2 regions of the Flintibacter hominis genome follow, and region 1 is predicted to be linked to the other one. Evidence: riboswitches for the same ligand, from Rfam matches in the RefSeq annotation. Region 1 holds a riboswitch; the other holds the start of a gene.
The links. A riboswitch is a leader RNA that binds a small molecule or an ion and turns the genes downstream of it on or off. The one in region 1 is predicted to bind ZMP and ZTP.
Positions count from the first base shown of each region.

Region 2: another riboswitch for ZMP and ZTP. It lies ahead of H8S11_RS01285 (IMP cyclohydrolase); the one in region 1 lies ahead of H8S11_RS02220 (formate--tetrahydrofolate ligase).

Region 1 covers NZ_JACOPO010000001.1:461,298-465,210, forward strand. The annotation lists gene H8S11_RS02210 (DUF4250 domain-containing protein) at 1-66, shown strand, start outside; gene H8S11_RS02215 (LysR family transcriptional regulator) at 368-1,303, shown strand; ZMP/ZTP riboswitch at 1,393-1,484, shown strand; gene H8S11_RS02220 (formate--tetrahydrofolate ligase) at 1,538-3,202, shown strand; gene H8S11_RS02225 (formate/nitrite transporter family protein) at 3,213-3,913, shown strand, end outside.
Region 2 covers NZ_JACOPO010000001.1:259,528-263,440, forward strand. The annotation lists gene H8S11_RS01280 (phosphoribosylaminoimidazolecarboxamide formyltransferase) at 1-671, opposite strand, end outside; gene H8S11_RS01285 (IMP cyclohydrolase) at 699-1,406, opposite strand; ZMP/ZTP riboswitch at 1,453-1,534, opposite strand; gene purN (phosphoribosylglycinamide formyltransferase) at 1,569-2,225, opposite strand; gene purM (phosphoribosylformylglycinamidine cyclo-ligase) at 2,222-3,268, opposite strand; gene H8S11_RS01300 (amidophosphoribosyltransferase) at 3,405-3,913, opposite strand, start outside.

The DNA.
Region 1 (3,913 bases):
GGGGTGGAGGATAAGCTGGCTGCCATAGGCTACACCTACCATAGAGAGCGCAACCAATTCCTTTGATAGAGGAGGTCGGAAAAAGGGGTTGACAAGAGAGTTAGAATATGCTAACATATACGTGGTTAGAGAGAGCTAACTCTCATCCTCCTTACACCTCCCTACTTTCACTTTTCCTGACTGAGGGCGCGCTCTGACCACCAGACGCTTGGGCGGGGCAGGCAATACCGCCGGGCAGACCGGGGCCGTGGATCATTCCACGGCTCCGGTTTTTCTTTCTGTATCAGAAAAAGGAAGATACCCCTTTCCATACTGGGTGAACTGTGATATAATCCTCATAGCTTTTTAGTTATGGGGTGTGCTGTTTATGTTCGTCAAGAATCCGGAATATTTTATGGCCATCGTCAAGGAGCGGAGCATCTCCAAAGCGGCGGAGCGGCTCTATCTCTCCCAACCCTATCTCAGCCAGTATCTGGCCAAGCTGGAGTCCAATCTGGGGGCCGTGTTGCTGGACCGTTCCCACTCGCCCCTGAAGCTGACGCCGGCAGGGGAGGTGTTCCATGCCTATCTGGAGCGCCAGAGTTATTTGGACCGGCAGCTGGTCAGCGACCTGCGGGATCTGCAGAACGAGAAGCGGCCTGTCCTCCACATCGGCGTATCCCCTTGGCGCGGCTCCACCCTTCTGCCCGATGTGTTGCCCCTGTTCACCAAGCAATACTCCGACGTCCAGGTGGTCCTCCATGAGGCGCCGGTGCCCGAACTGGGGGATTTGGCGGCGGGCAGTGTCACGGACTTCTGCATCATGCACATCCCTGGGGATCTGACGGAGCTGACCTATGAACTGGTCATGCGGGAGCATATCTTCCTTTTGGCCCACCGGGACCACCCCCTGGTCCGAGGGCTCACCAGTACCTACGACGACCCCATACCCTTCCCCGACCTGCGGCAGCTGGAGCGGGAGCGTATCGTGATGCTGCCTCCGGACTGGCGGCTGTCCAAGCTGCTCCACAATACTTTCTCCGTCCATAACGTGGAGCCCCAGAATATTCTGGTGACCACCAACAATACCACAGCCATCAATCTGGTGGCGGAAAACATGGGCTTCGCCTTTTTACAGGAGAGCGGCATCTCTCGCACCCCATATCTGGACCGGCTGGCCTGCTTTACCATCGGAGAGCCGCCACTGACCTGCCCCATGGCGGTGGTCTACAAGAAAAATGGATTCCTGTCACCGGCGGCCAGAACGTTTATCGACCTGATCAAGGAGTATTACAGCCGCTTTGACCGTCCCGCCAACCTTTGAACAAATATCGGGCCTGATTTTCAGCAAAAGGGACGGAGAGAAACCACACCGCCCCCCTTGACGAGGGAGGAGGCCTATGCTAAACTGAATCCAAGCCCTGCGACTGACGGAAGTGGAGTGACCACGTGGAACAGGGCCCGGCGTGTGAAACGCCATATTGCCGACCGTCTGGGCGCACTATTGCTTAGTGCGCCCTTTTATTTTTGCGGGCGCAACAGGAAGGAGTTATGGAAGATGAAGACTGACATCGAGATCGCCCAGGCCGCGGAGATGCTTCCAATTGGCCAGGTGGCCCACAAGGCGGGGGTCAGCGAGGAACTGCTGGAATACTATGGGCGCTATAAGGCTAAAATCGACATCACCCCCCTGCGGGACAAGGCCCGGAAGGGCAAGCTGATCCTGGTCACCGCTATCAATCCGACCCCCGCCGGAGAGGGCAAGACCACCACCTCCGTTGGGCTGGCTGACGCGCTGAAAAAGCTGGACAAGAACGTAATCCTGGCCCTGCGGGAGCCCTCCCTTGGCCCTGTGTTCGGCGTCAAGGGCGGCGCCGCCGGTGGTGGTTACGCCCAGGTGGTGCCTATGGAGGATATCAACCTCCACTTCACCGGCGACTTCCACGCCATCGGAGCGGCCAATAACCTTCTGGCCGCCATGTTGGACAACCATATCCAGCAGGGTAACGAGCTGGGCATCGACGTGAAGAAGATCACCTGGCGCCGCTGTGTGGATATGAACGACCGGCAGTTGCGAAATATCGTGGACGGTCTGGGCGGCCGGATGCAGGGTGTCCCGCGAGAGGACGGCTTTGATATCACGGTGGCCAGCGAGATCATGGCGGTCCTGTGTCTGGCTACCGGCCTGAAGGATTTGAAGGAGCGGCTGGCTCGTATCATCGTGGGCTACACCTATGACGACCGGCCGGTGACCGCCGCCGACCTGAAGGCCCAGGGAGCCATGGCCGCCCTGCTGAAGGACGCCATCAAGCCCAATCTGGTCCAGACGCTGGAGAACACTCCCGCCTTTGTCCACGGCGGCCCCTTTGCCAACATCGCCCACGGCTGCAACTCCGTCTCCGCCACTGACACCGCCCTGAAGCTGGCCGACTATGTGGTCACCGAGGCGGGCTTCGGAGCTGACCTGGGTGCGGAGAAGTTTCTGGACATCAAATGCCGGGCCGCCGGACTGACCCCGGACGCGGTGGTCATCGTGGCCACGGTTAAGGCGCTGAAGTACAACGGCGGTGTGCCCAAGGCCCAGTTGGGAGAGGAAAACCTGGAGGCGTTGGAGCGGGGCCTGCCCAACCTGCTCAAGCATGTGGAGAATATCACCCAGGTCTTCGGTTTGCCCTGTGTGGTGGCCATCAACCGCTTTGTCAACGACACCGACAGAGAACTGGACCTGATCCGCTCCAAGTGTAAAGAACTGGGGGTCAATGTGGCCTTGTCCGAAGTGTGGGGCAGAGGGGGCGAGGGCGGTATCCAACTGGCCCAGGAGGTGCTCCGCCTGTGTGAGCAGCCCAAGAAGTTTACCTACGCCTATGAGTTAGATCAGCCTTTAAAGAGCAAGATCGAGGCTGTGGTGAAAAAGATATATGGGGGCGTGGGCGTGAGCTATTCCGCTGCCGCATCCAAGGAGCTGGAGCGGCTGGAGAGGATGGGCATGGGCGGCCTGCCCGTGTGCATGGCCAAGACCCAGTATTCCCTCACCGATGACCAGACCAAGCTGGGCCGCCCCGAGGGCTTTACCATTACGGTGTCCAAGGTGAAGGTGTCCGCGGGTGCCGGCTTTGTGGTGGTCCAGACTGGGGATATTATGACTATGCCCGGCCTGCCCAAGGTACCCTCCGCGGAAAAGATCGACGTGGATGAGAACGGAGTAATCTCCGGCCTGTTCTGAGGGGGGGCACATGGATAACCATTTCAATTCCCCCGCCCAGGTGACGGCACTCTACGCCGCCGCTGGGGCGGAGAAGGCCGGAAAGCCAGCCTCTGTCCTGATCCTGCTGGGCATCCTGGCTGGGGCCTTGATCGCCATGGGCAGCGCCGCCACTAACACGGCCTCCTATGGCATCCAGGGCACCTGGACCGCCCGGACGGTGTGTGGCCTGCTGTTCCCCTTCGGGCTGGGAATGGTGGTAGCCACCGGGGCGGAGCTCTTTACCGGCAACTGCCTGATCACCATTTCTCTGCTGGACGGGCGCTGCTCCTGGCGGGGGATGTTGCGGAATTGGAGCATCGTCTACCTGTCTAATTTTGCCGGAGCCCTGCTGGTGGCGGCGGGCTGCGCCTGGTTCGGTCAGCTCGACTACTCCGGCGGGCAGTTGGCCCTGTTCACAATGAGAATGGCGGCCGCCAAGTGTGCCATCCCCTTCCAGAATGGGGTGGTGCTGGGCTTCTTCTGTAACCTTCTGGTCTGCCTGGGCGTGGTCATGGCCATGTCGGGCAGGGACACAGCCAGCCGCCTGATGGGGGCATTTCTTCCGGTATGTTACTTTGTCCTGTGCGGCTTTGAGCACTGCGTTGCCAATATGTACTATATTGCCGCTGGCCTTATGGCCAAGATGGTCCCGGCCTATGCCCAGCTGGCGGCGGAGGCGGGGCTGGACCT
Region 2 (3,913 bases), 200 kb from region 1:
TTCAAAGTGATGAGGGACAGGAGCATATCGTTTTTGGCCTGCTGGGACAGCTCCTTGTTTGCGGTGACCAGGTTAGAGAGCATCTCCTCGCTGATATCCAGGTCGTTATAGCCCTGCTCAAAGGTGATACCGAAAATGTTGCGGCGCTCAATAGGGGCGGGCTGGTACTCCGGGTCGATCTGAACCACATTATAGCCGCCCTTGCGTTTCATTTTCAGGAGCTCCAGGGCTTCATCAGTATAGCCGGGGGCGATGACGCCGTCGGACACCTCGGCGGCCAGGAAGCGGGCGGTGTCTCCGTCACACACATCAGACAGGGCGGCCCAGTCCCCGAAGGAGCACAGCCGGTCGGCACCTCGAGCCCGGATATAGGCGCAGGCGATAGGGGACAGGTCTCCTTCTGGAGCGAAATAGATGTGCCGCTCGGTATCGGACAGGGGCAGGCCCAGGGCGGCTCCGGCGGGAGAGACGTGCTTGAAGGAGGCGGCGGCGGGCAGGCCGGTGGCCTTCTTCAGAGCCTTCACCAACTGCCAGGAGTTGAGAGCATCCATAAAGTTGATATAGCCCGGCTTGCCATTGAGCACCTTGAGGGGCAGATCGCCCTGCTCCATAAAGATGCGGGCGGGCTTCTGGTTGGGGTTGCAGCCGTATTTCAGTTCCAGTTCATTCATGTGAGCGTACTTCCTTTCTGGCGGTGTTCAGCCATGCTTGTTGATGATGACGGTCTCCCTGGCGCCGCTGGCCAGGTCGATGTACTGGACGAACAGGGATACTTTATTGTCGTGGTTCAGGTTGGCCCAGAGCTCTTCCGCCCAGGTCTGAGCGTCCGGGGCCTCGATGGCCACCTTCCGGGGCTCGCCCTCGAAGGAGGGCAGAGGGTCCAGGTTCTCCTGATAGGTGTGGATGAAGTGGCCGGTGCCGGCCACAGGGGCGTCGTACTCATAGAAGTAGCGGTGGTTGCAGCTGGGATCACCGTCAGCCGACTTCAGGATGGATAGCTGATAACTGCCGTCGGCCTCCACCACACCAGAGATGCGGGGGGTGTAGTTGGGGGGATCGGGCTCAAAGCAGCGGGTGCGAAGGGCCTCGATATAGCTCTTGCCATCCAGAAGGAACCGCTGGATGGTGTCGGTCTGGTCCCCGTTAGTGACTACGGTGGCCCCGTTTACCACCCTCACAGGATGGTAGATAATGAGAGAGGGGTCCACCATCTTGCTCTCGTCAAATGCCTTGGTGCGGATGCCGTCCTCGGTTTCCTCAAAAACCCGGTTGCGGCTGTTCTCACTGCGGCCCATAATGAAATAGGCGATGGCGGCCTTGCTGTTGTCGGCGGTGCGGCCCAGGACGATGCCGCGGCCAGGATAGGGATGGTTGGAAAGGATCTCCTTCAGATCATGTGTCTTCACAGTATTCCTCCTTTGTTGTAAAAAAAGGGCGCACCAGTTCTGTGAATTGGTGCGCCCAGACGGTCGGCCTTGTATTACGCGATACTCCCCGTGGTCATTTCCACTTACCGTCAGTCATATCGCACAGTTACATTGTAGCAAAAAAGGGTAAGAAAAGCAAATTCATTCTGCGTTCCGCCGTCCGCATTCTGGATGCTCCAAAACACGGACGGTCCGCCCCTCCACCTTTAGCCGGTCCTGACAGAACAGGGACACGGCTTGGGGGAGCAGCTGCCACTCGCACTGCTCCATGATGCGCCGCTGGAGTACCTCCGGCGTGTCGTCGGGGAGGACCTCCACCGCCTTTTGAGAGACGATGGGGCCGCCATCGCACTCCTCACTGACGAAGTGGACAGTGGCGCCGGACAGCTTGACCCCATACTCCAGGGCCTTCTCATGGACATGGAGGCCGTAGCACCCTGGGCCGGCGAAGGAAGGGATGAGGGCGGGATGGACATTGAGGATGGCGTTGGGGAAGGCGCGGACCATCTCGCCAGTCAGAATGACCATAAAGCCGGCCAATACCACCAGGTCGATATCCAATCCCTTCAGCTTGTCTACCAGGGCCGCAGTCATGGCCTGGCTGGAGGGGTAGTCCTTTCGGGCCGCCACATAGCCGGGGATGCCGGCGGCCTTGGCCCGCTCCAGGGCATAGGCGCTGGGGGTGGAGGAAATGACAGCGGTGATTCGACCGTTGATCAGCTCACCCCGCCCCTGGGCGTCGATGAGAGCCTGGAGATTGGTGCCGCCCCCGGATACCAAAACCGCGATATTTTTCATTTGACTAACTCCACACCGTCGCTGCCAGAGACCACAGAGCCGACCTGATAGGCATTCTCGCCCGCATCCGTCAGAGTGGAGAGAGCCCGCTCCGCCTGAACAGCGGGGATGGCCAGGATCATGCCCAGGCCCATGTTGAAGGTGTTGTACATATCCCGCTCCGGGATGTTTCCCTTCCGCTGGATCAGATCAAAGATGGGCAGCTTGGGGAAGGTCTTGAGATCAATGCGGGCGGTGAGGCCGTCCGTCATCATTCGGGGCACGTTCTCGTAGAACCCGCCGCCGGTAATATGACTGATGGCGTGAATATCTACTCCGGCCTTCAGCAGAGCCTTGACCGCCTTGACATAGATGCGGGTGGGGGCCAACAAAGTCTCGCCCAGGCTCCGGCCGCCCAGCTCCTCCATGGGGGAGGTCAGGTCAGTGTGCTCCACATCCAGCACCTTGCGGACCAGAGAGAACCCGTTGGAGTGGACGCCGGTGGAGCCAAGTCCGATGAGCACGTCGCCGGTGGATAGGCGCTTGCCGTCAATGATATTTTCCTCGTCCACGATGCCCACAGAGAAGCCGGCCAGGTCATAGTCCTCGTCGGGCATGACGCCGGGGTGTTCAGCGGTCTCGCCGCCCACCAGGGCGCACTCAGACTGGCGGCAGCCCTCGGCGATGCCGGCGACGATCTCGGCAATACGGGCGGGATCATTCCGGCCACAGGCGATGTAGTCCAGGAAAAACAGGGGAGAGGCGCCGCCGCAGATGATGTCGTTGACGCACATAGCCACGCAGTCGATGCCGATGGTGTCGTGCTTGTTCAGCAGCATGGCCAGCCGCAGTTTGGTGCCCACGCCGTCGGTGCCAGACACCAGCACTGGTTTTTTCATGCCGGCCATGTCGGGGGCAAACATACCGCCGAAGCCGCCCAGAGTACCCATGACACCGGGAATATAAGTGGATTCCACCATAGGCTTGATGCGCTGAACAGCCTCATAGCCAGCGGTGACGTCTACGCCGGCGGCGGCATAGGAAGCGGAGTGGGAGTTTTTCATCTTCAGACCTCCAGATCAAATTAGAACTTAAAAGTCAGGAATTGTGGACTGCGCCCCAGACGGAACAGTGGAGTTCAGCCCGGCAGGACCGGAGCCATTCTGACTTCACATTCCGGTTGGGATGGCGTGCTGACGCCTATTCTTTGCCGCTCCAGCAGTAAGTACACACCTTGTCCCGGTCCAGACCGATGGCCTCCAGCAGGCCATCCAGAGACTGGTAGCCGAGAGAGTCAAAACCGAGCTTCTCACAGATGGCCTTGAGCATGCACTGGCCTCGTTCAGTGCGGGCGTCAGAGTACTCCTCCAGGTGGAGCTGGCCCTCGTCCCCCTCCAGCTCCTGGACCGTACGGCGGGCCAACAGGTCCATGTCCGAGTTGCCACGGGAGAAGTTGAGGTATTTGCAGCTGTACATAATGGGGGGGCAGGCGGAGCGCATATGGACCTCCTCCGCCCCGGACTCATAGAGAAATTCCACCGTTTCCCGGAGCTGGGTTCCCCGGACGATGGAGTCGTCCACGAAGAGCAGTTTCTTGCCCTCAATGAGCTCGGGTACCGGAATCTGCTTCATCTTGGCCACCTGATTCCGAACGTCCTGGTTGGTGGGCATAAAGGAACGGGGCCAGGTGGGGGTATACTTGACAAAGG